Regions from separate parts of the Pseudoalteromonas qingdaonensis genome, predicted to be linked through region 2. Evidence: predicted binding sites of a transcription regulator. Region 2 holds the regulator's gene; each other region holds the start of a gene.

Region 1 (7,992 bases), on a different contig from region 2:
GTGCTCGGCAATCACATGGCCCACTTCATGGCCAATCACGGTCGCTAGTTGATCCTGGTTCTGCGCGACCTTAAGTAAGCCGGTGTGCACACCTATATGGCCGCCTGGCAGGGCGAAGGCATTGGCCGAGTCTTCCTCAAATACCACCACTTCCCACTTTTGCTGCGCATATTTTGCCGGCAACACCTGGATCACTGCATCAGCCACACATTGCACATAAGCATTGGTGCGTGAGTCGGTATTAACCTTTTGTTCTTTTTTCATCTGCTCAAAGCTGGCGCCGCCTAACTGGCTCATTTGTGCATCGGAATACAAGGTCACCTGAGTGCGCCCGGTAGGTGAGGTTTTACAACCGGCGATAACGGCCGCCACACTAAGGGCTAAGATTAGTTTTTTCATTATTAATACTTCCCATTTTCTCTTGCGACAAGCATAGCAAACCATAAACGCAACGCCTAGCGTCGAATAAAGTGTCTAATTAACATAATGTTAATAAGGTTTCCCTATTCCCTTCTAAACCTTGGTGCTATAGTGAACAAACTAGGCACTGTACGCTGCCTGCGCACTTTCCCCTAGTCTCTCCATCACCAACTTAGAAGATATTGTATCTATGTCCTTAACCGACACAAGAACGCCCAGTCGGCGTGTGCTATTGCCTTTGTTGGCCAGTATTGTGGCAATTACGCCGCTGGCCGTGGATATGTATTTGCCGGCCATGGTGCAAATTGCCAAAGATCTTGGCGCCACCATGCCCCAGGTGCAAATTTCCCTGAGCGTATACCTGGCTGGCTATGCTTTAGGCATGCTGTTTTTTGGCCCCATTGCCGACCAAATGGGCCGTCGCCGTTTGGCCCGTATCGGCCTTACCTTGTTTGGGCTCAGCTCGGTGGCTTTGGCTTTTTGCGAAGACATCTATCTATTTTGGTTACTGCGCAGTGTGCAGGCCTTTACCGGCGCCGCCGCAACCGTGGTGGTGCCCGGTATTATTCGCCATATTTATCAGCAAAATACCGCCAAGGGTATGAGCTATGTGTCGATGATCATGATGGTTGCGCCACTGGCAGCGCCCAGCATAGGCTCGGCAATTCTAACCCTGGCGCAGTGGCAGGTAATATTTCTGGTACTCGGCGGCTATGCCTTCGCGTGTCTGGCCTGGGTGCAGATGCACCTGATCGATATCCCCATTTATCGCAGTGAGCACCGTGGTCTGAAACTGTTTTTTGCCAGCTATGCCGTGGTTCTCAGTGAGGCTAAGGCTCGCGCCGATATACTTAGCTCCATGCTGGCCTCCTTTGCGTTTTTCTGCTTTTTAACCTCGGTGCCCTTTATCTACTTGGATTATTTTGCGGTTTCGGAGCAACTCTTTGGCCTGCTCTTTGCGTTTAATGTTATCGCCTTGATGCTGGGTAACTTTATTAACACCCGGGTGGTGCCTAAGGTGGGCTCGCGCAATATGCTGTATTTTGGTCTGGCTCTGGCGCTTGTCAGCGGCAGCGCCTTGTTGGCCTTTAGCCTGATGGAGCAGTCGCTGTACTACATAGTGTGGAGCATAGCGCCGCTGATGATGAGTTTAGGCATTATCGCCTCTAATGCCGATGCCCTTATTCTAATGGAATTTGAGCGTAACTCAGGAACGGCTACGGCGGTTATAGGTACACTGCGCTTTGGCAGCGGTGCTTTAGTGGGACCCTTTTTAGCGCTAATTCATCCGGTGAATGCGGTGCCCTTCTCCACCATGATGTTTGTGGCTATTATCCTAATCGCTGTGACTCAGCTTTGGCAGCGCAAAAAAAATGCCCACTAATACCAATTCACTTAAATAGCTAATCATTCTAGCGGGCTAAATATCATGCTCACGGTGTTGGAATTTTTCAATGTAGAATAACTACATAAGAAAAATTCCGCCTTGTGATCATATCATTTATCCAGCGCTATATCTGATCTCATACTTAACAGAATTGGTATAACAAGCGGGCATTTTTCTATTAATCAAAATCTTAAGAAGCTTTCGATACCATAACCATGGCCGGGCGTAACAAACGGCCGTTCAGGGTGTAACCCTTTTGCATTACAGCGATTACAGTATTAGGTGCAACATCTTCGCTCGGTTGCATTGCCATGGCTTGATGAAGTTCTGGGTTAAACGCCTCACCCTGAGGGTTAACCACTTCGACATTGAACTTGCCAACGGCTTCAACAAAGCTTTTGGCCGTCATTTCGATGCCTTCAAGCATAGGTGCCAAGGCTTCATTTTCTTTGTCGGCAAATTCGATGGCACGCTCTAGGTTATCGATCACCGGAAGCAGTTCGTTGGCAAACTTCTCGAGCGCAAACTTATGTGCTTTTTCAACATCTTGTGCAGCACGACGACGAATGTTTTCAACTTCGGCGGCGGCGCGGATCACGCTGTCTTTTTGCTCTTCAACGGTTTGTTTTGCAGCTTCTAATTCCGCGTATAGAGCCGCTAACTCAGCTTCAATGCTTTGCTCTTGTGAGCCCTGCTCTTGCTCGGCTTGCGCCTCAAGATTTTCCTGTTCGTGTTCGTTAGCCTGGGATTGCTCAGACATCTTTATATTCTCCAAAAACTGCGTAACTGCGATTCATTATGGGGATGTATTTAGCGGATTCAAGAGTCAAGGTGCTCGATTTGCGCAAATTCTTGAATGATCGCCTCAATCGGCGCCGACTTTGGCAAAATCACGCAAAATCGGCTTTGATATTCCTGGTTGGCAAAGTAAGCCAGACTAAAAACTAAGAAGGGTTCAAAACCCGGTAAGGGCAACTGATCGCCAAACAGCACGGACACACCGTTGCGAAACGCCAGCTTATCTTCGATGCCATGTAAGAAACGCGCACCTATGTTTAGCTCCTGCTCGCTGTTTGTGTAGGCATAAAGGTTATTTTCGCCGACCACTATACTGTTGTCGCTGCCCAGTTTATTTCCTAACTCCCGCGTCCACTGCGCCAAGGAGCCATGACAATAATGAGGCGCGGTGCGGCTCATGGCCTTCATTCGGTGCAAGCCTTCAAGCAGGTTTTGCTGCGCAAAAACCGAATTCAACCAGGTGGCAAACTGATAGCGAATATCATCATTGGCCTCAAGGGGCTTGGTAATAAGGATATTGTGGCCCTGACCTTGGCGGTCCAACAGCAGCACCAGCCAATGGGTGCGGTCAAAGTCCAGCACTTCTACGCGGAACACCCACTGAGTGGTAACCTGAGGCAAACCAACACAACAACACACCTTGTAGCGCCGCGCCAGATGATGGGCAAATTCCACCAGTTTTTCCTGTGGCGGCTGCCAATATTGACCAAGCTGATCTAGATGAAAGTAGGAATCGAACCAAAAATCAAAACCTTGCTGGGTAGGAATACGTCCGGCCGAGGTATGGGGCGAATAGAGTAAGCCTAGTTTTTCGAGGCGTGCCATGGCATTGCGTACGGTGGCGCTGCACACCGCCATGCCCTTTTGCTTGGCAATACGAGAAGAGGCAACCGGCAGACCCTGACCGTCGCAGTATAAACTCATTACCGCAGAGAATATCTGCTCATCACGTGGAGATAATTTCATATTGTTATAATTTAGGCTCTTTGCCTCAGTTTCAACCCCACCACTTTTGCGTTACTCTATAAAGAGTTACTACATTTATGGCACAGATATGAGCGCTTCTTTTAAAACTATTGGCTTAATTGGTAAAGCAAATCATGAAGGCGCGGCGCTGACATTACAACGCCTCTATGCCTTTTTGCAAGCTTTAGGTTACCGGGTCCTGGTGGAGCGTCATTATGGCGGCCAATTGGCGAATCCAGAAGACGCTAATCTGGTCAATTTGGTCGAGCTCGGTGAGCAAGCGGACCTGGCCATAGTGGTCGGCGGTGACGGCAATATGCTTGGCGCCGCGCGGGTACTGGCCCGTTTTAATGTGGCCGTGATCGGCGTTAACCGCGGCAAACTGGGGTTTTTAACCGACCTTAACCCAGATGGCTTTGAACCCGCGCTGGAGCAAGTGCTCAGCGGTCATTATATAGAAGAAAAGCGCTTCTTGCTGGAAGTGGAAGTGTTTCGCCATGCCGAGCTTAAAAGTGCCAACTCGGCGATGAATGAAGCTGTGCTGCACGCCGACAAGGTGGCGCACATGATCGAATTCGAATGCTTTATTAACGATGATTTTGTGTTTTCGCAAAAATCTGATGGTCTGATAGTGTCAACGCCGACCGGCTCCACCGCCTATTCATTATCTGGCGGCGGCCCTATTCTTACTCCGGGTCTTAATGCCATGTCCTTGGTGCCCATGTTCCCTCATACCCTATCAAGCCGCCCCTTGGTGGTCGATGGTGATAGCGTTATTCGCCTTAAACTGAGCTTGGATAACACCGACAGCCTGCAGGTCAGTTGCGACAGCCATGTGGTGCTGGCTACATTGCCAGGCGATGAGGTGGTGATCAAAAAAGCGGAAAAACCGCTGCGCTTAATTCATCCCACGGATTACTCCTACTATAACGTGCTGCGCCAAAAACTAAATTGGGGCTCACGCCTGTATTAAAGTTACTTTGGAATACATCAGCGAGGGAGTTTTCAGCGCAAGCTAACCGAGGTTAACAAGGTATAGGCTTTAACTAAGCCAGGTATCGAGTACAAGCCACCAGCTAGAGAGCCTGACAACAAATGTACCGAGCCAGAGCAAGCGTAAATTGTTTAAAATTTAATTTGCAAAAAAAACAACTACTGTATAGATTAACAGTTAGTGTATAACTGGATGGATAAACAGTATGCTTTCGGGATTAACCATTTCTAATTTTGCTATTGTTAGCGAGCTTGAAACCCAATGGCATGCCGGTATGACCGCAATAACAGGGGAAACCGGTGCAGGTAAATCGATTGCCATCGATGCTCTCTCTCTGTGCTTAGGTGAGCGTGCCGATGCCGCGGCAGTGCGCCCCGGTGCCAAACAAGCGGACATTAGCGCCCGTTTCGATATTAGTCGCCTGCCCAAGGCGCAACAGTTTTTGCAAGAGCATATGCTCGAGGCCGATGAGCAAGAATGCCTGCTGCGACGCGTAGTGGCGAAAAATGGCCGCAGCAAAAGCTATATCAACGGCATCAGTGTTACCGCCGCTCAGTTAAAGGAATTGGGGCAACACCTATTATCCATCCATGGTCAGCATGCGCACCAGCTATTGCTGAAAAACGACCATCAGCTGCAATTACTCGATGGCTACGCCGGCCATAAATCCTTACTTGAAAATACGGCGCAAAGCTTTAGCCAATACCAAAAGTTACAGTTGGAGCAGCGCGAGTTAGAGGCCAAACACGCCCAGCAACAGGCACAAAAACAACTGCTTGAATATCAGGTCGCCGAGCTCGATGAATTTGCTTTAGAAGACGGCGAATATGAGCAAATTGAGGTGGAGCATAATCGTCTTAGCCATGCTCAGCACTTGCTGGAAGGCTCACAGCAGCAACTTTATGCCCTGTACGAAGGCGATGAGCAAACCATTAACGGCGCCCTACAGCACAGTGCTATTGCCATTAGCGAGCTGGCCGCCATAGACCCAAGCTTAGAAGGCATCGCCGCCATGCTTAACGATGCCTGCGTGCAGGTAGAAGAGGCAAGCCGTGAGCTGCGCGGTTATTGCGATAGCGCTGAGCTTGATCCGGAGCGCTTAGCCCAGCTCGATGAACGCTTGGGCACCGCCATCACCTTGGCGCGCAAGCATATGGTTGAACCTAAGGCTCTGGCTGCACATCACCAGCAAATTAAAACGGATCTGGAAGCTATTTGTGTTGATGATGAGCGCCTGGCTCAGCTCGATGCTGAGATAACCGAAGCACTGAATGAATATCAGCAATGCTGCGAGCAGTTATCCGCCAGCCGTAAAGCCGCAGCGCAAGAATTAAGCGAACTGATCGGCGCCAGTATGCATGAGCTGTCGATGGAAAATGGCCGCTTTGCCATTGCTCTCGATTTTGACTTAGCACGCACACCCAGCCGCCTTGGTTTAGACCGCATCGAATTTTTGGTAAGCACCAACCCGGGCCAACCCATGCAGGCGTTGTCTAAGGTTGCCTCTGGCGGTGAGCTCTCGCGGATCAGTTTGGCAATCCAGGTGATCATCGCCCAGCGCGTGACCACGCCAACGCTAATCTTCGATGAAGTGGATGTGGGGATCTCAGGGCCAACCGCCGCAGCGGTAGGTAAGTTGCTGCGTCGCCTTGGCCAATCTACTCAGGTTATATGTGTGACTCACCTGCCCCAGGTAGCCTCCAGCGCCATGAACCAGTTCTTCGTGGCCAAACAGGTGGCCAATGATGAAACCTTTACACAAATGCTGTCGCTGAATAAGCAAGGCCGCGTTGATGAAATCGCCCGCCTACTGGCCGGTGACAATATCAGTAAAACCACCTTAGCCAATGCCAAGGAGCTAATCGCGGCGCACGCTTAACATTATCAGCACATAAAAGCTGTGAATAAAAACAGCGCATAAAAAAAGCGGGCCCATGCCCGCTTTGCTGCTTCCAAGGTTACACTTCCAGGTAATCCATAATACCTTCGGCGGCATTACGGCCTTCAAAGATGGCGGTAACCACCAGATCCGAGCCTCTTACCACATCACCCCCGGCAAAAATTTTCGGGTTGGTGGTCTGATGGGTAAAGGCGCCCTGCTCTGGGGCATTAATGCCACCCCAGTGATTTATTTCCACACCAAAGGGCTCCAGCCATTGCATCTTATGGGGCTTAAAGCCAAAGGCCATCAACACGGCATCGGCGGCAACTATATGCTCTGAGTCGGGAACTTCTTCGGCGCGACGACGACCATTTTCATCGGGCTCGCCCAATTGGGTTTGCGCCATGCGCACGCCGCTCACTCGACCTTGCTCGTCCACCACTATACCCTTGGGCTGAACATTAAACATAAACTCAACGCCCTCTTCCTTGGCATTTTTTACCTCACGTTTGGAGCCAGGCATATTCTCTTCGTCACGGCGATAGGCACAGATCACCTGCTGCGCCTGTTGGCGCACCGAGGTACGCACACAGTCCATGGCGGTATCACCACCACCGAGTACCACTACCCGCTTGCCCTGCATATCAAGGTAGGGTGCATCACCCTCGTCATAGCCCATCACTCGGTTGGTATTGCCAATTAAAAATGGCAGAGCGTCGTGCACGCCTTCGGCATCCTCGTTTTCAAGGTTGGCACTCATGCTTTGATAGGTACCCACACCGAGGAAGACCGCATCATACTGGTCGATGATCTGTTGCAGCTCGATATCCTTGCCCACCTCTGTGTTCAAGCGAAACTCGACACCCATCTCGGTAAAGATTTCCCGACGTCGTTGCATCACTTCTTTTTCCAACTTAAACGAAGGAATACCAAAGGTCAGCAGGCCGCCGATTTCCGGGTGACGGTCAAACACCACGGGCTTCACGCCATTACGCACCAGCACATCGGCACAGCCTAGTCCTGCCGGACCGGCACCAATAATGGCGACCTTTTTATCGCTCCATACCACGTGCTTCATATCCGGTTTCCAGCCCATGGCAAAGGCGGTATCGGTAATGTATTTTTCGATATTACCTATGGTGACGGCACCGAATTCCTCATTCAGAGTACAGGCGCCTTCACAAAGCCTGTCCTGTGGGCACACACGCCCACAGACCTCAGGCAGACTGTTGGTACGGTGAGAAAGCTCCGCCGCTTCGAGAATACGTCCGGTGCGAATAAGCTTTAACCACTGCGGGATATAGTTATGCACCGGACATTGCCATTCGCAATAAGGGTTGCCACAGTCAAGGCAGCGATCCGCCTGAGAGTCGACCTGATTTTGTGAAAATGGCTCATAGATCTCAACAAACTGCTGCTTGCGCGTAGAGATCGGCTTTTTGCGCGGATCGACGCGCTGTACATCGATAAACTGATAAACATTCTGGCTCATACTTCCTCCTATTGCGCCTGCACACGTAGTTCGGCGCTACTGCGGGCGCGGTG
Region 2 (7,992 bases):
TATCGCTGAATAAAGTGGTTGGCAACGTTAAATGTAATTGCGGAATCAGCTATTTAATTATTGATGGTACAGTAAATCAAAATATTAGTTACAGCAGGGTCTGATAGACACTGCATGTATAACAAGCACCATCAAAAACGGGTCCTATGGACGCTCGACTCGCAACAAGTTGCTCCCGTTTTGATTCGCGCTGTAGAAATCGGCTTTTGTTGTGGAGTGTGCTAGAGACAGCGAGATAGGGATATCGAGCTAGGTTTACCGAGGTAGGACACCTCGTTAAACCTTGTCGAAAGCAAAACGAAACGCTTAACAAAAGCTTGAGTTCGGAAGCATTAGCGAATCCCGGGTTCGCGGGGTTTCCAAAGGGGGAGTCGAATCACTCCCTCTTTGGTTGTTGTCGCCAACGCGACAAAATCTAAAATCGAAGCGCCTTTCGCAAGGCTAAAGCCTCGCCTACAGACAAGGTGCAGAAACAATCCCGCATTAAAGGCCGGTGCCCTTTGATCGCTTCTCCACCACCGCTGCGGTCATCCTTGAAATACAACACAAATCGCCCGCGCTGTTATAAATCTTAATCTCCCACACGGAAGAGCGGCCGCCGATATGCACGGGTTTGGTTACGGCTTTGAGGGTACCGGTGCGTGAGGCTTTGAGGTGGTTGGCGTTGATCTCCTGGCCGACGCAGTAGTATTTGCTGGTATCGACAACAAAGTTGGCGGCGTAGCTGGCGACGGTTTCGGCCAGTACCACGTAGGCGCCGCCGTGGACTATGCCCATGGGGTTGTAGAGCTCGTTGTCGATTGGCATGGTGGCCACCAGGTAGTCGTCGCCGATTTCGCTGATTTCAATACCGAGTTTGGTCATCAAGGTGCCTTTGCCGCCGACGCCGAGGTCTAGTTGGCGGCAAAGATCAAAATCGATTTCCTGTGCCCAAATACGTGTGCTCATGCTTACTGCTCCTTATGTGGCAAGGTCTGTGAATGCTCGGGTGTTGCTCACGATGGCAACCTGGCTCACATAATGCTGCACATGCTCCGGCATCTGCAAGTCTTTTACGATGGTTAGCTTGCGCAGGGAGGGAAGAGCGGGCGGCTGTATCTGGGGTTGTGAGCAAAAATATCGCCTCCTTGTCATCATCCGAACCCCTGAATTGACTAGACTGTTTGTAACGGCTTAAGGGTTAATGCGCAGGAGAGGTTATGGACTTTCAATCCGTGTATGATTTTTGGTTTTATCAGTGCCAGCCAGAGGATTGGTTTAAAAAGAGTGAGGGGTTCGACGCTCAAGTCACTGAGTTGTTTGCCGAAACCCACCGCGCTGCCAGTCGGGGTGAGCTGTATCAATGGCGTCGAAGTGCCAAAGGGGCGCTCTGTGAAATTATCGTGCTGGATCAATTCTCCCGTAATATATATCGCGATACCGCCAGCGCCTTTGCTCAGGATGCGCAAGCCCTGTGTCTGGCTCAGCATGCGCTAGAAAAGGGTTACGATCTGCTGCTAACCGAGCAGGAGCGTAGTTTTTTATATATGCCTTATATGCACAGCGAAAGCACCGCCATTCATATACTTGCCGAGCACCTGTTTCGACCTTTGGAGAGTTATTCCTATGAGCTGGCCCGTAAGGCTATTATTGACCGCTTTGGTCGCTACCCCCATCGCAACGCCATACTCGGGTGTCGGTCGCCCCCCGAGGAGCAAGCTTTTCTGGAGACGCCCAGCAGTGGCTTTTAACTTGTCGCTGTGGGGCTAAAGAGGAGAGGGGGCGACTTCCGTAAATTCCCTGATTTTATTTGCGATTTTCTGACAACTGTATATACTCACAGTTAAATGTACTGTATGGAAAACCAGTTGTATGCGCCCTTTAACTAATCGCCAATCGCAAATTTTAGAGCTGATCAAAGTCTTTATTAAAGATACCGGCATGCCGCCAACGCGCGCCGAAATTGCACAAACATTAGGTTTTCGCAGTGCCAATGCTGCCGAGGAGCACCTTAAGGCGCTGGCCAAAAAAGGGGTGATCAGAATGAAACCCGGTGCCAGCCGAGGTATTCAGCTGGTTGAGGAAGAAGAGCCGGAGCAATTAGGCCTGCCGTTAATCGGTCGCGTTGCCGCCGGTGAGCCTATTTTGGCGCAGGAACATATCGAGAGTCATTGCCAAATCGACCCCATGTTGTTTAAGCCGGCGGCGGACTATCTGTTACGGGTTAATGGCATGAGTATGAAGGATATAGGTATTCTTGATGGCGACCTGCTGGCGGTACATCGTGCTCAGGTGGCCGAAAACGGTCAGGTGGTGGTGGCCCGAGTGGGTGACGACGTAACCGTGAAACGCCTGGAAAAGGCCGGCCGCAAGGTTTTACTGCATGCGGAAAATGAAGAATTTGCTCCTATCGAAGTCGATTTAGAACATGAATCTTTTGATATTGAGGGCTTAGCGGTTGGTGTAATTCGAAACGCCGACTGGATGTAGGTTTTATTTGGTATTTTGGCCCCCGATACGCCGTTTATTGGGGGTTTTACGACGCTTTTCTCCCTTCTTTCACTGTTAGCTAACAGTTTGAATATTCCACAAATATTTATTTAAAAAAGCAAAACAAAAACGCTTCATTTCTTGCTATTCGTTCAAATCTTGACTAATTGGTTAGATTACAGGCTTTGCTGGTTGCTTTTTAATCGCTTTGTGTAAAGTAAATGTAATCGGCCAGTTCTAAGCATAATAATAATGAAGATTGGCTAGCAGTAATTGCCTCTTCTCTTTTTGCGTTGCGCGTTTTAAGGAGATGGTACATGAAGCAGCTGTGCTCCCTCATGTTGCTGTGTCTGTTTGCCCCGCACTTGGCTTTTGCAAATAGTGATTATAATTTGCGCCCAGGGGTGACGGATATCAGCGAGAATGTTTACCAGTTACACATGACGATATTTATAATCTGTTGTGTGATTGGGGTGATAGTGTTCACTATCATGTTTTGGGCCTTACTAAGGCACCGTAAGTCAAAAGGTGCGCAGCCCGCATCTTTTCACGAGAGCACTAAGGTCGAAATTATTTGGACCGCAATTCCCTTTCTTATCCTTATCGGCATGGCGGTACCTGCGACCAAGACCTTGATTGCCATGGAAGATACCAGCAAGGCCGATATCACCATAAAGATCACCGGCTCGCAGTGGAAGTGGCATTACGAGTATATGGGCCATGATGTGGGCTTTTATTCCTTACTGGCCACGCCACAGGAACAAATTCAGAACGCTCAGAAGAAAGGCGAGAACTACCTTCTTGAAGTGGATAAGCCACTGGTGATCCCAACCGGTAAAAAAGTACGCTTCCTGATGACCTCGGACGATGTTATCCATTCCTGGTGGGTGCCGGACTTTGCGGTGAAAAAAGACGCCAACCCAGGCTTTATCAATGAGGCCTGGACCAAGGTTAACGAAACCGGTATCTATCGCGGCCAATGTGCCGAGCTGTGTGGTAAAGACCACGGCTTTATGCCCGTGGTAGTTGAGGCCAAGGCACCGGCGGAATTCGATACCTGGCTGGCAGGGCAAAAACAGGCTGTGTTGGACCAAGCCCAGGCCGATGCGGCCTTGCTTGACCAAACTCTATCAAAAGACGAGCTGATGGCTCTGGGCGAGCAGGCTTATATGGCCCGCTGTGCCGCCTGTCACCAACCCACAGGTTTGGGCCTTGCCGGGGTGTTCCCTGCTATCAAGGGCAGCCCAATCGCAACTGGCGAAATTAAAGATCACATCGATATTGTGGTGCACGGTAAACCAGGCACCGCCATGCAGGCATTTGTTAGCCAGCTCACACTTAAAGAGCTAGCGGGTGTTATCACCTATCAGCGTAATGCGTTCGGTAATGACACCGGCGATGTTGTGCAACCAAGTGCAATTCAGGCCTTTATTGATGGGGAAGAACAATGAGTACAGCCGCTGCGACACATGAACACCACGGGCCTGCAACTGGTATTAAACGCTGGCTCTTTACCACGAACCATAAAGACATAGGCACGCTTTACCTGCTGTTTTCGTTGCTGATGTTTTTAACCGGCGGTGCCATGGCCATGGTGATCCGCGCCGAACTGTTCCAGCCGGGATTACAACTGGTTGATCCGCACTTTTTTAACCAGATGACCACAGTCCATGGTTTGATCATGGTCTTCGGTGCGGTAATGCCGGCCTTTACCGGCCTGGCTAACTGGATGATCCCCATGATGATCGGGGCACCGGACATGGCCTTGCCGCGCATGAATAACTGGAGCTTCTGGATCCTGCCCTTTGCCTTTGCCATTTTGTTAGCCTCCCTGTTTATGGAAGGAGGCGGCCCGGCATTTGGTTGGACCTTCTACGCGCCTTTGTCGACCACTTACAGTAACGACAACACAGCGCTGTTTGTATTTGCCATCCATATCATGGGGATCAGCTCCATTATGGGTGCCATTAACGTCATAGTGACTATCGTCAACATGCGCGCGCCGGGCATGAAGTGGATGAAACTGCCGCTGTTTGTGTGGACCTGGCTTATCACCGCCTTCCTGTTGATTGCGGTAATGCCGGTGCTGGCCGGGGCGGTGACCATGGTACTGACGGACAAATACTTCGGCACCGATTTCTTTAATGCCGCCGGTGGTGGCGATCCCGTGATGTTCCAGCATATTTTCTGGTTCTTCGGTCACCCCGAGGTGTACATAATGATCTTGCCGGCATTTGGTATTATCTCCACCATAGTGCCCGCCTTCTCGCGCAAAAAACTGTTTGGCTACTCCTCCATGGTGTATGCCACCGCGTCCATCGCCTTGTTGTCTTTCATTGTGTGGGCGCACCATATGTTTACCACCGGCATGCCGCTCGCTGGTGAGCTCTTCTTTATGTACTCCACCATGCTGATATCCGTGCCCACCGGGGTCAAGGTGTTCAACTGGGTGGCAACCATGTGGCGCGGCTCCATCAGTTTTGAAGCGCCCATGATGTTTGCCATCGCCTTTATTGTGCTCTTTACCCTGGGCGGTTTCTCCGGCCTGATGCTGGCCATTACGCCGGTGGATTTCCAGTACCATGATACCTACTTCGTGGTGGCGCACTTCCACTATGTGCTGGTAACTGGCGCTGTGTTCTCCATTATGGCCGCCGCTTATTACTGGCTGCCGAAATGGACCGGGCATATGTACAGCCCCACCTTGGCGAAGTGGCACTTCTGGATGTCCTTAATCAGCGTCAATGTGCTTTTCTTCCCCATGCACTTTGTTGGCCTTGCGGGTATGCCACGCCGTATCCCCGACTATGCGCTGCAGTTTGCCGACTTTAACGCCATTATCAGTATCGGCGGCTTTGCTTTTGGCCTGTCGCAGCTGCTGTTTGTTGCTGTGGTGTTTAAGTGCATTAAGGGCGGTGAAAAAGCGCCGGCTAAGGTTTGGGACGGAGCCGAGGGCTTGGAATGGCAGGTGGCTTCACCAGCGCCTTATCACACCTTTGAAACGCCGCCCGAGGTGAAATAAATGAACCATATGCCGCTGTTAAGAAAGCTGTTATTAGGCACCCTGGCCATGTTCGCCTTTGCCTTTGCGCTGGTGCCCTTGTACGACGTGTTCTGTGATGTCACCGGCCTTAATGGCAAGCCTTCCATGGAGCAGGCGCAACAAAGCGAGCGGGTGGATAACAGCCGTGAGGTTACCGTGAGCTTTACCACTCATGCCCAAAGCGGTGCGCCCTTTAAGGTCAGCGCCCAGCAGCAGTCTGTGGTGGTTAAGCCCGGCGAGATGAGCCTGGTGACCTTTGCGGCAGCCAATACCAGTGATCAAGCCCGAGTGATGCAGGCTATTCCGTCTGTCTCTCCGGGTTTAGCGGCAAAATATCTACATAAACTGGCTTGCTTTTGCTTTGACCAGCAAACCCTGCAAGCCAACGAAAAACAAGAATATCAATTAAGATTTTATGTCGATCCGGCGTTGCCCCCCGAGTACGAGGAGCTAACGCTGTCATATACGCTTTTTGATATCAGCGCCAAGCATCCCGAGTCGTTAGTGGCGTCGGCGCGATAACCCAAATGAGGCATGAATATGAGTGAAGAGTATCAAAAGTACTATGTGCCGGCGCAAAGTCCCTGGCCGATAGTCGGTGCGGTGGCGCTGTTCTTTATTGCCGCCGGTGCGGGCTTAACCGTGATGCAAATGGGGCAGGAAAGCAGCCATGGTCATTATCTGTTATTTGCCGGTATTGCCGTGTTGTTGTATATGCTGGTGGGCTGGTTTCGTAATGTGATCAACGAATCCCACGGCGGTCTCTACTCAATGCAAATGGACCGCTCCTTCAGACAGGGCATGAGCTGGTTTATTTTCTCCGAGGTGATGTTCTTTGCCGCCTTCTTCGGCGCGCTGTTTTACGCCCGTATGCTGGCGGTGCCTTGGCTCGGTGGCGATGGCAATAATGTGATGACGGGCGAAGTGTTATGGCCTGAATTCACATCGGCATGGCCGCTGGAAAGCACCCCAGGTGGCACAACAACCCAGGCCATGGGCTGGCAGGGGCTGCCACTTATCAACACCATTATCCTTTTGGTGTCTTCGGTGACCTTGCAGTTTGCGCACACCGCCATTGAAAAAGATAAGCGCGGGCCACTGACGCTCTTTTTGCTATTAACCGTCCTTTTGGGGCTTAGCTTCCTTGGCTTGCAGGTTTATGAATATATACACGCCTATCAGGACTTAGGGCTGAAGCTGGATTCCGGCATTTATGGCAACACCTTCTTTATGCTAACCGGCTTTCACGGCCTGCACGTAACCCTGGGTACCATAATGCTTATTGTGGTGTTTATCCGGGTATTAAAGGGGCACTTTAGCAGTGAAAAGCACTTCGCATTTCAGGCAGCGGCCTGGTACTGGCACTTTGTAGATGTGGTGTGGTTGTGCCTGTTTGTATTTGTGTATGTGTTGTGATCGGTGATGGATTAAAGCGCAGCAGACCAAACTGCTGCGCCAGCAAAATAATAATAAGTACAAGGATGCACAGGGCGATGCGTTTGCCCAAATAGCGCGACATAGGCACCTTGTTATCGGATTTTATCATCGCCAGTAAGGCGCGGAAAAGGGTGTAAATGACGGTCAGCAAGAGCGCAATAATTATAATTTTAATAAGCAAGATACGGATACTCCGAGGTTGGTGGTTGAGTGTTTACAGCTAAGCTTAGCGCAATTTTATGGATAGGGCTGGTTATCCTCGCGGTAACTGTTTGTACTCGCTTGGGTTTTTGGCAGCTTGAGCGGGCAGAACAAAAACAGCAAAGACAACAGCTGCTGGATTCCTGGTCGGCTCAGGGGGTTATGCCTTTAACCAAGGCGCTGCGCTATATCGAAAGCGAAGATGCCACAGGTTTGCAGGTACGCTTTGATGCTCAGCTGCAGAGCGAATACTGGTTGCTGGACAATCAGGTGTATCAAGGTCGGGTCGGTTATGATCTGCTGGTACTGGCCTTGGCGCCAGGCTCCAGTAACTGGCTGTTGGTCAATCTGGGCTTTGTGCCAGCACCGAGCCAGCGCAATGAGCTGCCCACTATAGCCTTGCCATCAGAGCTCACCCTGACTCAGGCCTTGGTCAAGGAAGGCCCACTGGCACAGTTCACCCTGAGCGAAACCCTGGTGGAGCAGGGCTGGCCCAAACGTATTCAAGAAATCGTCATCACCCAGATGAGCGAGCAAACCCGCAAACCCATTTATCCCTTTATGGTCTATGCCCAAGATGCCATTGATGGCATAGGCGCCACCCCTCATTACCAGCCGGTCACCATGTCGGCTGACAAGCACAAGGCCTACGCCTGGCAGTGGTTTTTAATCGCCCTGGCGGCCCTGGTGATTGCTTTAAGTGCCTATTGGCGAGCAAGGAGAACGCATGCAGCTACCTAAACCCCTTATGTTATTTATCGGCTGCTTTTTGCTGCCAATTGTTGCCGCTGTGGCGGTTTTATATTTCGGCTGGTTGCCCGGCCATAAGAGTAATCAAGGGC
Region 3 (7,992 bases), on a different contig from region 2:
CACCTACGTCACCTTCTTGGTCGTATTCGTCATAACGCATAGCAGCGTTAAGATCTAGGCCGAATGGGAACGCGGCTTGAAGCTCTACGTAAGCAGAAGTGCGGTCACGCTCAGCGAATACGTCATCACCACCTGAACCACCAGATACGTTACCTGATGCAGATAGAGGATCTGAGTACTGAGTGAACTCGATGTTTTCGAATTCAGCACCAACAACACCGGCTAGCTGCCATGAGCTGTTATCGATTAGCGTAGTAGACACTAGGCCGTCGAACTGAGTGCTTTCGAATTCTGCTTTGTATGTACCCATGTGCGCAGCACCTGCATACATTTCAGCCATTTGCGCATCCCAAGTAGCGAAATCCATACCTGATGTATTGAAGATATCGTACTCACCAGTGTTGATGATGGTTTGTAGCAGTGGGTCATTGATCAGGTTTTGGTTGAATGACTCAGTATTTGAACGGCTGCGCTGTGCATTGATTTCCCAATCAATACCGTTACCTAGGTCAGAGAAACCTACCAGGCCACCTACGAAATCGATGTTAGAGATTTCTACGCGAGTATCACGGTTACCCAGGTTAGCTGAACGCATGCTTAGCGTTACGTCTTCACCGAATGGGTTCATTGGGTTGTCAGCTGACATTACCGGCTTCGAAGTAGAAACCGGAGTACCTGCGTAACGCGCATCGGTCTTAGACATTGACGCGCTAGCACGGCCACGGAACGTGATATTGTCAGTGATCGAGTAGTTGAAGTTTGACAGGATTGAGTCTTGCTCAGTGTCCGCGAACAACTTGGTTACCGCACCATAGCTGTATAGACAACGACCGTCGCCACTTGGAACTACGTTTTCAGCTTGATCACAGAAGTCTGCTGAGTACCAGTTTTTGCTGTCTTTACCTTGACCATTTGGTACAGAGCTGTATCCAGAGAATGCACCGTAGTCAGGAGAGTCTAGTTCCCAGATATCACGGTCAAATACTGCATCCGCTTTCGAGTGCTCATAAGTAAGAGTGATGTTACCCTTGTCAGTCGCGAAGCCGCTGCTAACAGAGAAACGGTTAGTGTCACCACCGTCTATTGAAGGAAGTTCAGTATCATATGTAAGGCTAACACCGTTGAAGTCTTTCTTGGTGATGATGTTGATTACACCAGCAACCGCGTCAGAACCGTATACCGCAGAAGCACCGTTACGAAGAATTTCGATGCGCTCTACGATAGCCATAGGGATACGTGAAGTATCGGCAGCGGCACCTGAGCTTGAACTAGTACCAGGCATACGACGGCCATCAAGAAGTACTAGCGTGTAGTTAGCACCAAGACCACGCATGTTTACGTTAGAAGTAGCAGCCCCACCTGAACCGTAACCAGACATACCACGCCATGAACCGAAGCTGTTTACAGAAGAGTTATTTAGTACGTCAGCAACGCTGGCTTCACCAGAAAGCTGGATGTCTGCTGCAGTGATAACTGTAACTGGTGCAGCTGTTTCCATATCAACTTGTTTGATACGTGAACCAGTAACTTCGATACGCTCTACTTCGTCTGCGCTTTCTTCAGCGGCCATAGCCGTTGCTGAAATACCAGCAGTTGAAGCAGCGCCAAAAACTAGCGCTAAGCGCACTGATTTTGCAATTTTGCTGTTTAACATTGGATTCTCCCTGGGCCACACAGAGGTGTGACTAATTATTTTTTTGTTGTGAACAACTCTAAATGAAATGTAACAAAATACACTTCCTAAGGAGATACTAAACAATTTAAGAAATACCGGTCAACAGCAAATTAACAACAAAAGCATAAAAAAAAACGTTAAATAAACAAAAGATTAGAATCAGCTATAAAATTAACCTTTAAAAACAACAATATAAACATTCAATTATATAAATGTAATCGTTATAAATTATTTTGTTACAGCAGTGGAAATTGTTTGCCTGAGTGGCCGTAATTAATGTTAATTCCAAGGCCCTGAAGGTCATCAATAATGGGCCGTAATTGCTTTTCTAAATAGTGGTCTAAGTCCAGCGGTTGCGTGGTCGGCAGCAGCTTTGGCCCCGAGAGGGTTATAACATAATGCACCCAGTCACCCTTACTGAATCCTTTATCGGATCCCCGCGCGGCGCGCACATGAGGAGGGATAGCTTTTGTATAGTGATCAGGGTCTTTACCCAAACGTTTGCTATAGGTAAGGAGTTTCACATCATCGCAGTGGTGCAGCTTATCTAGATACTCTGCAACCACCTGTTGCAGGTCGCCGCCTGTAAATAATGCTTTAAATAAGTCTTGTTGAAAATCCCGGGCGAACTGCGTCCAGTCGCTACGTACCGACTCCATTCCTTTAAACACCAGACGATAATCTGCTTGTGCTAACAAACCCGCATAACGCTTTTTGCTGCCAATATCCTTATGACGAGCTTTTGGCATAAAAAATGGCCTATACAAGCTCTCATACTCTAACTCGAGATAACTGGTTAACTTTAGGTTATTTTTTAATCTAGCACGCCATTTTTGATTAATTTTTGCCACCAAGTCCGCTGCAACGTGATGACTTTGCGCTTCATCCAGTTCCCTAGGCAGGGCCACAAAGGTCGAATCCGTGTCACCGTAAATAACGGTAACACCCAATTCCTCAAGCCACATTTTGGTGGTTTGCATAATTTCATGGCCGCGCAAGGTGATAGAGCTTGATAACCTGGGATCATAAAAGCGACAGCCCTTTGAACCGAGCACGCCATAGAGACTATTCATAATAATCTTGATCGCCTGCTGCAAATGGTGATCGCCATCATTTTTTGCCCGTTGACGCGCCTCGGCCAAATTGGATACTAATAGCGGCAGGTGATGCTCGGTGCGAGAGAAATAAGCATGATTAAACCCCGGCACACTGTCTTGCGGCTGCTGCAAACCCAGGATAAGCGCCATGGGGTCGATACAAAAGGTGCGAATAATGCTCGGATACAGACTTTTAAAATCGAGCACGGCAACGTTAACGTAAAGCCCTGGTGTGGAGTCCATCACATAGCCCCCGGGGCTATCAAAGCTCAGGCCATGATCGCCCAAGTTCGGGGCGACATAGCCACTACGATGCAAATGGGGAAGATACAGGTTGGTAAATGCCGCCACCGAGCCTCCTAAGCGCTCAAGTGGTAAACCGGTAAGCTGAGCACGAGCTACGGCAAATTCGCACAGCTCCAGCTTATTGAATATCGCCAGTACCAACTCACTGTCTTTAAGGTTGTATTCGGCTAACTTAAGTTTATCCTGATGGAAAAGACGCTGTATGGCGCCGAGCTTATCCCCCTGCTCCAGCAATTTACACTCGCCGAGCACCTCGGCGGCGACATTATCCAGGCTGTAACTGTTAAAGTGGTAGGTGGCATTTTTTAACATATCAATGCCATCGAGGACCACCCGCCCCGGTACTATTAGCTTATTAACCTGACCACCGCGCCAGATCACAGCTTCGCTATCGCGTCCCAGGGTGAGCTCAATACCCAATTGCTGGGCACGAAAACACAAAAGCTGCATATCAAAGTCAGCCACATTCCAGCCGATAATTAAGTCCGGATCTAAATTTTTAATTTGCTCAATAAGCGCATATAGAAGCGCAGCTTCGTCCTCTACATATTCAAGCCAAGGTTGCTCTGAGCCTGCGCTGGGGCTTGTGCCTATCATAAACACCTGGCGGCTGTGCTCACTCACCAAGGCCACACTGTATAAAATGCCCTCGGGACTGCACTCCAAGTCTAGCGACAACATGGAGAGCTTGGGGCGAAAGCCATCATTAGCTTTAAAGCGGGCGTTACGAATTAGACTGTTATCACCGCCGGACGCTTCGCCTTGCACCCAAACGCCACCGCGAATAAAGCGCTCCATTAAGAATTGTTCTTGCGGACGGATATCATCCTCATAGAGTTCGATACCCTGCTCACGCAGTAACTCTCTGCTCTGGTAATAATCTTGCAGAGAAGAAAAATAAAGCGCACAGACTGGCTCACCCGCAAATGTTTTAAGCGTCAGAGTACGTTGCTGATACTGGCCTGAAAGAGATGAGAGGATACGCTCGGCGCTCGCACTATTTTTTTGCGCGATAAAAAACACCGCCTTTTGCGCCGTCGATATGACCTTAACCGGACCACGCTCGGTAGCCAGCCAGGCAACATAATAAATACCATGGCGGCGCTGCTGCGTTTGCATGGAAAGGATAAAACCGGCGGTGGCAGGGTTAGGCGTAGACAAGGCGGGTTCACTCAAACTTCAGATATGGCACCAGTGTAACCAAGCAGCGCCATAATTACAGCAGCTAAAGATGCCAAGTAGTAGACTCTGGTTGACTAATCCTTGAGTCTTTCTTCTAGTCCCCCTAGAATATCAGCACTGTAAATATATACATAAGTTAAATCATGCTCTGTGATCCGCTTAAAAAGACCATACGTACCGCTCATCAGCGGATCGCTACCAGCCTTGAGGATTATCGACCCAGGCCGAGCCAAAACTACCTGGTGGCGGAAATAGCCAAAACCCTGGCCGGTGAGTATGACAAAAAGCAACGCATCTGCGTTATCGAAGCGGGCACGGGCACGGGTAAATCTTTGGCTTATTGTTTGGGTGCTCTGCCCATCGCCCTAAAAGCAAATAAGAAGTTAGTTATTTCCACCGCAACGGTCGCATTGCAAGAGCAACTTATCTATAAAGAGCTGCCATTTTTTGCCGAGCACAGCGGCTTGAGCTTTAGCTATGATCTGGTTAAAGGACGAGGCCGTTATATCTGCGCCCACAAGCTGGAAAATGCCGTCAACGGCGATGAACAGCAAATGGCATTGATGCCCACACTCAGCTCGCCGCTCAGTGAGATGGAGCAAAAATGCCTGAAGCAATTGCATCAGGCCTATAGCAATAAGAAATGGCAGGGCGACAGAGACTCTTGGGCCGATGTAATACCGGATAGAGTCTGGGGGTTGATCAGCGGTGATAAGCATTCCTGCCAACGGCAAATGAAGGCACACCAAACCTGCCCCTTCCATCTGGCGCGCAATAAAATTGCGCAAATGGATGTACTGATTGCCAACCATAGTTTGTTACTGGCAGACCTAGACCTTGGCGGCGGGGTTATTTTGCCCGAGCCGGAAAACTGCATTTATGTGATAGACGAGGCGCATCACCTCGCCCATATTACCCGAGATTTTTCCTCCGCCGCGGCGACCATCAAGGGTACCCAGGATTGGCTGGAGAAATTACTTAAGTTCAGCGGCAAAATGGCACAAACCATTTTCAGTGCCAGTGCCGCAGGCAGCCAATTTAAGCTAAACGATGCCGTCGATGATATCGGCCGTGGCCATAAAGCCGTGTTGACCATGCTCGATAGCGCCGCCTATGAATACAATGAAGACCATACCTATCGCTTCGCCCATGGCCTTTTACCAGAGCAACTTACACAGCAGGCACAGGACATAGGCGAGGCTGCAAAAATCGCGCTACGCACCCTGAATAAAATGCACGAAGCGCTCAGCAGTGATGTTAACGATGGTGATGTGAAGGGCTTTATCGCCGAGCCCTTGCTGGCCGAAAGCGGCCAATACATCGCCCGTTTAGAAACCCTGTATAAACTTTGGTCAAGCTACAGCAAACACAGTGAAAGCGTGCCTCATGCCCGCTGGATAAAGCGCATGGAGTACAAAAATCACCATGATTACCTGCTCAGCGACTGCCCTATCGAAGTGGGTTTTTATCTTAAAGACAAATTATGGCGAGAATGTGCCGGCGCCGTGCTCTGCTCGGCCACACTCACGGCTCTTGGTTCGTTTGAACATTTTGCCCATGAAAGCGGCCTGCGTGGCGAGCCAGGTGTTAAGTTTATCAAGGTGCCTTCACCCTTTGATTACCCGCAGCAAGCCCTGTTACATATTCCAAAAACCGAATGTGAACCCACGGATAAAGCCTTTAGTGACTATCTAGTCAAAGCCTTGCCCCAGAGTTTAGAAAAGAAACAGGCTAACCTAGTGCTGTTCGCCTCCTACTGGCAAATGCAGCATGTGGCCGAGCGTCTGCGCAAACAAGGCTGGGACATATTAATGCAAGGAGAAATATCTCGGGACGCCCTAGTGCGCCGTCATAAGAAACGCATTGATGATGGCCAGGGCAGTATTTTATTTGGTACCCAAAGCCTATCGGAAGGTCTTGATTTACCTGGCGATTACCTTACTAACCTGGTGATCACCAAGATCCCCTTTGCGGTGCCTACCTCACCCATTGAAGAAGCTCAAGCCGAGTTTGTACAAAGCAAGGGAGGCAACCCGTTTTTATCCATTACCGTGCCCGATGCGGCTAAGAAATTAGTACAAAGCTGTGGTAGACTACTGCGCAAAGAACGCGATAGCGGTCGCATTACTATCTACGACAGGCGCTTAGTCAGCAAAAGATATGGTAAGGCGATGCTTGATACCTTGCCGCCATTTAAAAGACAAATTGACTGATCATGTTTGAATTAGCGATCGACCCTTCTACCTGGGCCATACTGTGCGCCGTGGCACTGGCCGCTGGTTTTATCGATGCCATTGCCGGCGGTGGTGGCATGCTCACTGTGCCGGCACTTTTAACCGCTGGCCTGCCGCCTCATTTAACCTTAGGCACCAACAAGTTGGCTGCCAGCTTCGGCTCCCTGACCGCCAGCGTCACCTATTACCGTAAGCGCTTATTCGACCCGGCTTTTTGGGCCGGCTCAATTGTCGCCACCGCCATTGGTGCGGCCATAGGCACCTTGATCGTTGACCGTCTCAGCATCGAATTTTTAAATAAACTGATCCCCGTGGTGATCATCCTGGTGGCCATTTATTCTTTATTTGGCAAACTCAGTCCCGAGCAAAGCGATAAACTGCCCATTCTCACTCCCATTCTGCGCGTGAAGCAATGGTTGCAAGGCTTGGCGCTGGGCTTTTTTGACGGCATCGCCGGCCCGGGCACAGGCACCTTCTGGACCGCCAGCAACAGTGTTTTATACAAGATGAACCTATTGCTGAACTGCGGCCTGGCGCGCTCGATGAATTTTGTCAGCAACTTTATATCCCTGATCACCTTTGTTGCCCTGGGTCATGTGAATTTTATCCTCGGCATTACCATGGGACTGTTTTTAATGTTCGGCGCCTGGCTGGGTGCCCACTCGGCCATTCGCTTTGGCTCTAAGGTGATCCGCCCGGTATTTAATACCGTGGTGATCCTGCTGGCACTAAAACTTGTTTATGAGGCCTATCTCTAATGGCGCGCGCCGATGCCCTGAGTAGATTAAAGCAGCAGGTGCAGCGTTTGCGCCATGATGCAGACCAATTCGATAAGGCCAAGTGGTTTGCCAAAAACCGCTATATGCAGAACCAGCACGCCCTGTTTGAGCGTTCGGTGTTTAATACCCGCAGCATGCAGTTACTCGACTATGTGGATGAAGTCGAACAACAGTTAGAGCGACTTGGGCGCAGCGAGCTACAAGCGGCGCGCCACCAGTACCGCTTTGCCCTGACCCAGCTCAGCGAGCAGATAGAAGCCATAGTCAAAGTATTAAAGGCCACCCCGGTTTGGGAAAAGGAAAATACCCCAAGTAGCAGGGCGAGAAAATACCAAAAGGCGGTGCAGCAGCTCATTCAGCCCACCAGTGAGCTCTATCAGGAGCTGGCCAAAAACCATGAGTTTGAGCGCCGCTTAGAGCTGATGATAAGCGAACGTCAGCAGCTGTTACACAAGGCACAGGGTGAGCAAGCAGGTCAGTTAAATAAAGAAATACTGGCATTACACGCCCGTTTGGGACGCTGTCGTAAAGCCATAGGGGCCTGTGAAGAGCGCATTCAATACGCGGAAAAACAGCAAGCGCGATGAATGTCTTTTATCATCCCCTGTATTCGGCACTGCCCTTACCGGCGCACCATCGCTTTCCTATCAATAAATACCACCTGCTACACGAGCGCTTGCTTGCAGATCCTGAGCTTGGTAAAGCTGTGCAATTACAGT
Region 4 (7,992 bases), on a different contig from region 2:
TTAATGTTTAATCGAAAAAACATTATTGATTACTTAAATAAAACCTATCCGGCGAAAGCTGACTCCAAGTTTAAGAGCATCGTTAAATTCATAGCTCTGAGTCCAATGATGGTAATGAAGCGGATGTCATCAATTAATCAGAAAAACTAAATCAATAAGTTACAATCAGATCGGCTACATAGATTAATTGAACCTCATGCCTGAACCTCGTTACAAAAATAACTACCCGAAAGCTGTACTCCCCTCTTTGTCAAGGCAATTCTGTATTCAACTAGGTTTGGTAAATTCTCCTTATAGTGACACTTCTCGATAATAAATTTAACATTTAGCTTACCTAGGGCTAAATGTTGTCAGAAATGCCTATTTTGACATAAGATAAATTTGGTCAAATCTAGGTTCAGTATGCTCAAGCATAAATTGCTTTAAACACAGAAAGGTGCACAAACGTGCTAGCAGCGACCGGTATCGGCCAGAAGTGTGTGTTTTTCCCATTCATTGATCATTATCGTTATCCCACATATCGAAGCCGGACTTAAATCTAAACGATAACCATTATCAAGTAAGGCTATTTGTTTATAAATAAAAGGCAGGTCCCACAACTGCACTTTGTTTATGCTTTCAACAACCGCTCACCAGAGACGTATTAGCCTTCTAGACCTGCCGTTGCTTGTGTGTTTTGGATCAGCTCGATCATGTAGCCATCTGGATCTTTTACGAAAGCGATATGAGTCGTACCACCTTTAACCGGACCTGGTTCACGCGTTACGTTACCGCCAACCGCTTTGATAGCGTCACAAGTCGTGTAGATGTCATCCACACCGATTGCGATATGGCCATAAGCATTGCCCAGGTCATATTCTGTTGTACCCCAGTTGTAAGTCAGCTCAATAACCGCACTTTCTGACTCATCACCGTAGCCTAGGAAGGCAAGCGTGTATTCATAGTCTTTGTTTTCGTTGGTACGAAGCAGCTTCATACCCATAACGTCAGTGTAAAATTGGATGGATCTGTCTAGATCACCCACGCGTAGCATGGTGTGTAGAATTCGACTGTTTGACATTTTTAACTCCTAGCTTTCATTTTCAAATAGCATTAACTATCTGCGTATACTTTCACTTTATATTTACTAAAAATGCGTTCGATTTAGTGGGTGAGTGAGTGGAAGCGCCCATTACACAAAGCCTAATGATGCCTTTCCGCCTCAATAATCCATTACGAAAATTGTAAATCTTGTCAATCAAGTGTCTTAAAGGCTGAAATTTTTATGAAATCAAGCCAATTATTCTTTACAAAAATAGTAGCAAATTTAGAACGAGCACTCTATAGATTTCTTCCCAGAAGGCTTACCAAGATGATGGTCCTCACTGCGTGAAACCATCAACTTGCTAAATTAGCTAGTTACGGATTACATCAAGTAAGGCAAATCATATCTAAGACATGATTACAGTAGAAAGCTGCTAATTAATGGCGGTGTTTCGATAGACCAAGACTCCATTATCGCCAGCGGCCGTGTCGTTACCAAAAGTATCTCTTGTCATTGATGGTTCCTCTTCAATTCTATTGTTCGCTTTGGGTTATTTCACTGTGCCACAGGTATCTCTAAATGCACCTTGGATACCTCAGCGTTTTTTTGATCTTTCTACTGGGTGACTCATGTATGAAGGCTTTGACTAAGCCTTTCAGAAAGCCTTAGCTAAACCCTTTAGGTAACCCTTACCGATACCCTTTACGTATGGCTTAGCCAACCCCTTTTCAAAGGGTTCAACAAGCCTTATTTGACGGTTACTTGACCCATGCGTTAACCAGTAGCAGTAACAGAAACAAGAGCAGTAGGCAGAAGCAGTATTGTCCAAGCCTTGCAGGCTTTGACGAGGGCGAGCGATCCCCCACATCTAGTTTTTCAACACAAAAAATAAATCACCGACAACACAGCGTCTTACTCGAACAACATCAGTTTTACCTACAATTTTACTTGTAGAAATCAGCATAGCATTGGATACTGTACAAATAAACAGTATTAATTGTGATTTTTCGAGGTTCGTCATGAGTGTCTCGCTGATAGGCCGTAGCGGCGCACTTGCCTTCATTAAAGCCAAGCGCCTTCGTATTCCATTGTTTATGGAACGTGTTTCTGCTGGTTTTCCCTCACCAGCGCAGGATTATGTTGAGCAAACGCTCGACCTCAACGAGCTGTGCATCAAGCGACCAGCTGCAACCTTCTTTGTGCGTGTTGAAGGTGATTCAATGATTGATGCCGGGATTCACCCAGATGATATTCTGGTGGTTGATCGCTCTGCCCAAGCCGAACACGGTGACATTGTCATCGCGAGTATCCATGGTGAACTCACGGTAAAGGAGCTTCAACTAAGGCCGTGCGTCAAGCTGATCCCAAGAAACCAAGCGTATGAGCCCATCCATATTCCTGAAGGAACAGAGTTGGAGATATTTGGTGTGGTCACCAATGTGGTGCGAAACATGCGCCGTAAGTCGTGACGATCCCATGCCTGTATTTGCCTTGGTGGACTGCAACAATTTTTACGCCAGTTGTGAGAAGCTGTTTCGTCCTGATTTAAAAGATACGCCGGTTGTGGTGCTGTCTAACAATGACGGCTGCGTGGTTGCACGCTCACGTGAAGCTAAGTTACTCGGTATAAAAATGGGCGTACCCGTCTTTCAGGTCAAAGCTGAAATGCAGCGCCATGGCATTTTGGCATTCTCGTCCAATTACGCGCTGTACGCAGATTTGAGCAGTCGAGTGATGCGCACTTTGGAGGAAATGGCACCACGAGTAGAGGTTTACTCCATTGACGAAGCGTTTTTGGACTTAACCGGTATTGAGTCTGCCATATCCCTTGTCGAGTTCGGACAACAAGTGCGAGAGCGGATAGGTAACTGGATTGGGATCACCGTCTGTGTAGGCATTGCACCGACTAAAACACTCGCCAAACTGGCAAACCATGCCGCCAAAAAGTATCCCGCCACTCAGGGGGTTGTAGACCTGACCAATCCAGATCGACAACGTCGATTACTCGCATTAGTTCCGGTTGATGATGTTTGGGGCGTTGGTAGACGGCTTTCTAAGCGTTTAAATGCGTTGGGTATCACCACAGCCTTAGACCTCGCCAATGCCTCTCCTAGAGCCATCAGAGACCAGTTTTCGGTGGTTTTAGAGAGAACCGTCAGAGAACTCAATGGTGAGTCGTGCATTGAACTTGAAGAGATCCCGCCAATTAAGAAACAAATCGTCTGTAGCCGTTCATTTGGCGCAAAAGTAACGCACTTTGAATTGTTACGTGAAGCCATATGCGAATACGCAACCCGCGCCACTGAGAAGCTACGCAAAGAACAGCAGCAAGCCAAAGTGCTGACCCTGTTTATACGTACCAGCCCCTTCAAGGACGACGAGCCGCAGTACAGCAATTCCGCATCGGGCGAGTTGCTGATCCCCAGTTGCGATACGCGGGATTTTATCGAACTGGCCAATCACTTACTCAAGCGAATTTGGAAGGATGGTTTTCGTTATGCTAAAGCGGGCGTCATGCTGTCTGACTTTTACAATCCTGGCATGTTTCAACCAGGACTATTCGATGACGTATCGACCCGCTCTAATAGCCAACAGTTAATGTCTGTATTGGACACCATTAACCAAAGTGGTGCCGGAAAGGTTTTCTTTGCTGGACAAGGTACGAAGAAAGATTGGTCGATGAAGCGAGAGCATTTGTCTCCCGCCTACACAACACGCTGGGACCAGTTGCCGCGAGTGAAGTAGCGCAGTTAACTCAATAGGCATTCAATCTGCGACGCAGCATGTTGAGCTTATCAACTTGGCGTCGAATATCACTGAAGAATTCTTCTTTCTCCATGGCCAGCGCTAACTCCCATTCTTTGGCCAAACCTTGGCAGTCCAAAAATGAGTATCTCAGCTTCGTCTTTGAGATACGCAGCCCCTTGCTAAATACCACGCGGTTGTCTCGTTGACCGTGAAAACTGTTGATGTACCACTCAATGCCAAAGCCATACTTAAAGTCTCTGATACGGACACCAAGCAGCCCCCAATCTTTAAAGGACGCATTTTCGCGAACCTTGTAATGGGTAACCCAAAAGTCATCAACTTCAGCTCGTGCCAGCGCTTTTAGCCTGTCTGTTTCTTGTTGAAGTAAATCTGATACCTCTGCTTCGTCACATCTACGTGAAATTTTCACAGCGACGGCGTTAATGCTTATTATCGGTATCGCCGCTCTGATGGGGTTAGTTGGTCTTTCCCCTGCCCTGGGCGCGTTCCTAGCTGGCGTAGTACTTGCCAATAGCGAGTTCAGGCACGAGTTGGAAGCTAACATTGAGCCTTTTAAAGGACTCCTCCTCGGGCTCTTTTTTATTACCGTATAGATTAGGAGAGCGAAGCTAAAAACTGCCGAAGGCTTTAAACACTTTCAAATAAAAACCGATGTATAGAGGGTGTGTTGATCTATGCTGTAGACTTCATGCTCAGCAATACATCGCCAGCTACATTAACATGAATGTCTGCGATAATATTTCTTTCTAGCTTGTCATATCTACCCGAAACAGGTCGATTGAGAGGAATAATTTCCTATACAAGCGTTTAAGGCTCGCTGTCGACCCAACCACGGCAAGGCGGTTAAGTCGCAATTAAATTATAAAGACAGTAATGCCCGAGATTATACCGACTTTAGGGTGTGCACAAAAGCGCCGAATACAAGTAAAAGTGACTTACTGACCCACCTATGTGTATTATTGCTGAGCATTTTGTATAATTTTTTTGTTGTGGCGATGGCCATAACGCGCTCAGGCTATTTTAAGACGTTGCAAGGAGGCGCACAGTGAAAACAAGCAAGCTCAGTATTCGCTTATTGTGGTACATCACCCCAGTGGTGATCTTACCCTTGCTGTTTTTAGGTGGCTTTACCCTTACCAATGTCACCAGCTCCTCAGAGCAGCAAGCGCAATTGATTGTTAGTCGCTTTGTAGAGCAGCAGCAGAACAAGGTGTTTCACTCGCTCAATGTCTATCATTCCACCACGGAACTGCTTAGCACCTCGCCTGTGCTGCAAAACTTTTTACATCAGCTCGAGTACCCCAAAAGCTCCTACACCGCGCACCTAGGTGCTCTGCTCGACGTATTTAGCAGCTATACCGAGGCTTATCCGGATATTCTTAGCATTAACTTTATTTCCAGCGAGCAGGAAAGTTACGCTTACTTTTCCACCACACTGCAAAGTGCGCCGCAGCAATATCCGTTTTTCGAGCAACTGCAAACCAGCTCTTTGCGTCGCCAGCAGTTTATGGTGCAAGATGACAATGGCGAAACCAGCCTTTACTTTGCGCAAAAGGTGTTTGCCCCAGACTACCATTTGGAGCGCCCTGTGCTGCTGGGCCATATCATATTTAGGGTGCAACCGACGGTTTTAAACACCGCAATTTTAGAGGCGCCCTATAACAACACCTTGAATTTATTGCTGACCGAGCAAGGTAAGGTACTGTTTAGTTCTAACCATACCCTGCTTGGCAAAACCCTGAGCAAGCAGGATTTAGAGGCCATAGATCTCTGGGCCGACAATGGCCGCCTTAATGAAATTGTGCTTGAGAGCGTCGATAAAACGGAGCGTATGCTCTATGGCGTGCAAATACCCGACGGCCATTATTTCGTTACCAGCATTCCAAAAGAAATGCTCTATCAGGCCGGTAAGCTGATAAGTCTGATCACCGCACTGATCGTGCTTATCTCCATCGTCACCCTGCCGGTGCTTATCTTTATCGTGGTGCGCAACTTGCTGCTTAACCCCATAGAGCAATTAGGGGCTGCCAGTCACCGCGTTGGTGCCAACGATCTGACCGTGCGCCTAGATGACAAACGCAGCGATGAAGTTGGTCAGTTGTTTAGCGACTTTAACAACATGGTAAGCAAGATTTATCACTCTCAGGTCGAGCTAAAAAATTACAAAGACACCTTGGAGCAAAGAGTTGAAGAGCGCACCCTGGAGCTTGAGCAAACCAATAAGGCACTGGAACAGGCCATTGAGCAGGCAGAGCAAGCCAACCAGTTAAAAAGCCGCTTCTTAGCCAATATGAGCCATGAAATTCGCACCCCGCTAACCGCCATCATGGGCTTTACCGAGCAACTGCTGGAAAACAACCAGATTGATGAAAATAAGGTACAACAGCAGCTTGCCACCGTGCTACGTAACTCACGCCACCTGCTGGAGCTGATCAACAATATCTTGGATCTCTCAAAAATTGAGGCGGAAAAGCTGGCGATGAACCGCGAGCCGGTGTCACTGTATGAGCTGTTTGACGACTTAAATTCCATAGTCAAGCCCCAAGCACAACAAAAACAGCTGGAGTTTGCCATCAACTACCAGTTCCCCTTGCCCAAATACCTTAACAGCGACCAAACCCGTATTAAGCAGATCCTCCTCAATATCCTCACCAATGCGGTTAAATTTACCGCCCAAGGCCAGGTGCAATTGGAGGTCGGCTATCATGATGACATACTTGAGTGCGTAGTCAGCGACACCGGCATAGGTATCTCAGAGCAAGAGCTAACCCGTATCTTTAAGCCCTTTGAGCAGGCCGACACCACCACCACCCGCCGTTTTGGCGGCAGTGGCCTGGGCCTGTGTATCGCGAAAAATCTGGCGCAATTGCTTGGCGGTGATGTCCATGCACATAGCCAGCAGGGCATTGGCAGTCGCTTTACCATTACAATCAAGTGTAACCAGGTGTATGAAGCCCAAGACTTCTATTATGGCGCCCAGGAAATGCAGCCGGTCAGGGAGTCGATGCCGACCTTAAGCTGGCAGCAGTTTGACGGCGAAATACTGGTGGCCGAAGATAATCATGATAACCAGGCGCTTATCTCCTTGCTGTTGGAGCGCTGGGGGATCACCCCAGACTTTGCCAATAACGGCGCTGAGGCGGTGGAAAAAGCCTTGGTTAAAGACTACCAGCTGATTTTAATGGATATGCAGATGCCGGTGATGGGCGGTGAAGAAGCCACGCAAATGCTGCGCCATGCCGCCTACGATGGGCCCATAATCGCGCTGACCGCCAACGTGATGAAACACGATATTGAGCGCTATTTAGCCGCGGGCTGCGACAAGGCACTGGCTAAACCCATAGATAAGAAGCAGCTTGAGCATACCCTGGCCACCTACTTAAGCCTGCAGCAAGAGGCTAATTCCAAGTGGGATGACATACTCAAAAGTGAGCGCTTTTTACAGATCAATGAAAACTACAAGCAAAAGCTCCCCGACTACCTTGAGCAGGTCTTGGCTCACCAAGAGGCGAAGGAATGGGAGCAATTGCAGGCCATTGCCCACAGTATCAAGGGCAGTGCCAGCTGCTTTGGTTTTAACACTGTGGCCGAAGCCGCCAGCGAGCTTGAATTATCGCTGCGCAACGGTGAGTGTGAACATCACGAATACCCTGTGCTTAAACTTGAGCACGCCATCCGTTTTGTTTTAGAAAAGGATGCCACCAAGCCCCTGTAGGCTGATCTAAAAGGCGCTAAAGTAATGTTAGTGTGCGGAGTAAGAGATGCACATAGAATTAGCCACCGCCCCCTCAGCAGCGGATTTAAAAACCATCAGTCAGGGGATCCAGTCTTATAATCAAGAGCATCTGCCTGATCAGCTGGTGTTCGAGCCGGATACCCGTTTTCCCGCTTTTGCGCGCAATGAACAGGGTGAGGTGGTTGGCGGCATTCGCGCCAATGCTTTTTGGAATTATTGCATTATCGAGTTGCTGTGGTTGTCAGCGCAAACTCGTGGCAGTGGCGTGGGCTCACGCTTAATGGCGGCGGTTGAGGCTCATGCCAAGGCGCAAGGCTTTAACTATATGCGCACGGAAACCTTAGATTTTCAAGCCAAGCCCTTTTATGAGAAGCTCGGCTATCAGGTCTATGGTGAATTAGCGGATTGCCCCAAGGGACACACAACCTACTGTTTGATAAAGGCGCTCTAATTAAAGCACTCA

The links. Region 2 encodes LexA, which represses DNA repair genes until DNA is damaged. Its sites were predicted from a motif close to TACTGTATNNNNATACAGTA; they were not measured.
Region 1: a site for LexA is predicted at 4,725-4,744, ahead of recN (DNA repair protein RecN). Genes of this name have one in related genera too.
Region 3: a site for LexA is predicted at 4,376-4,395, ahead of dinG (ATP-dependent DNA helicase DinG). Genes of this name have one in related genera too.
Region 4: a site for LexA is predicted at 1,998-2,017, ahead of umuD (translesion error-prone DNA polymerase V autoproteolytic subunit). Genes of this name have one in related genera too.

The regions. Positions count from the first base shown of each region.
Region 1 covers NZ_JBCGCU010000003.1:22,550-30,541, reverse strand. Annotated here, with positions in the region: gene WCN91_RS03785 (M48 family metallopeptidase) at 1-399, opposite strand, end outside; gene WCN91_RS03780 (multidrug effflux MFS transporter) at 611-1,804, shown strand; gene grpE (nucleotide exchange factor GrpE) at 1,998-2,567, opposite strand; gene WCN91_RS03770 (HrcA family transcriptional regulator) at 2,627-3,571, opposite strand; gene nadK (NAD(+) kinase) at 3,660-4,544, shown strand; gene recN (DNA repair protein RecN) at 4,771-6,444, shown strand; gene WCN91_RS03755 (FAD-dependent oxidoreductase) at 6,524-7,939, opposite strand; gene gltB (glutamate synthase large subunit) at 7,948-7,992, opposite strand, start outside.
Region 2 covers NZ_JBCGCU010000005.1:203,008-210,999, reverse strand. Annotated here, with positions in the region: gene WCN91_RS06855 (hypothetical protein) at 1-104, shown strand, start outside; gene WCN91_RS06850 (PaaI family thioesterase) at 484-948, opposite strand; gene WCN91_RS06845 (DUF924 family protein) at 1,200-1,730, shown strand; gene lexA (transcriptional repressor LexA) at 1,852-2,469, shown strand; gene coxB (cytochrome c oxidase subunit II) at 2,787-3,920, shown strand; gene ctaD (cytochrome c oxidase subunit I) at 3,917-5,491, shown strand; gene WCN91_RS06825 (cytochrome c oxidase assembly protein) at 5,492-6,034, shown strand; gene WCN91_RS06820 (cytochrome c oxidase subunit 3) at 6,053-6,928, shown strand; gene WCN91_RS06815 (DUF2909 family protein) at 6,828-7,130, opposite strand; gene WCN91_RS06810 (SURF1 family protein) at 7,160-7,891, shown strand; gene WCN91_RS06805 (transmembrane cytochrome oxidase associated protein) at 7,878-7,992, shown strand, end outside.
Region 3 covers NZ_JBCGCU010000003.1:86,748-94,739, reverse strand. Annotated here, with positions in the region: gene WCN91_RS04085 (TonB-dependent receptor) at 1-1,654, opposite strand, end outside; gene WCN91_RS04080 (DNA polymerase II) at 1,912-4,239, opposite strand; gene dinG (ATP-dependent DNA helicase DinG) at 4,404-6,473, shown strand; gene WCN91_RS04070 (TSUP family transporter) at 6,476-7,252, shown strand; gene WCN91_RS04065 (primosomal replication protein) at 7,252-7,860, shown strand; gene WCN91_RS04060 (histone deacetylase family protein) at 7,857-7,992, shown strand, end outside.
Region 4 covers NZ_JBCGCU010000001.1:87,638-95,629, forward strand. Annotated here, with positions in the region: gene gloA (lactoylglutathione lyase) at 644-1,060, opposite strand; gene umuD (translesion error-prone DNA polymerase V autoproteolytic subunit) at 2,044-2,493, shown strand; gene umuC (translesion error-prone DNA polymerase V subunit UmuC) at 2,501-3,769, shown strand; gene mobI (conjugative transfer protein MobI(A/C)) at 3,780-4,202, opposite strand; partial or broken gene WCN91_RS00435 (cation:proton antiporter domain-containing protein) at 4,201-4,383, shown strand; gene WCN91_RS00440 (ATP-binding protein) at 4,839-7,508, shown strand; gene WCN91_RS00445 (GNAT family N-acetyltransferase) at 7,555-7,980, shown strand.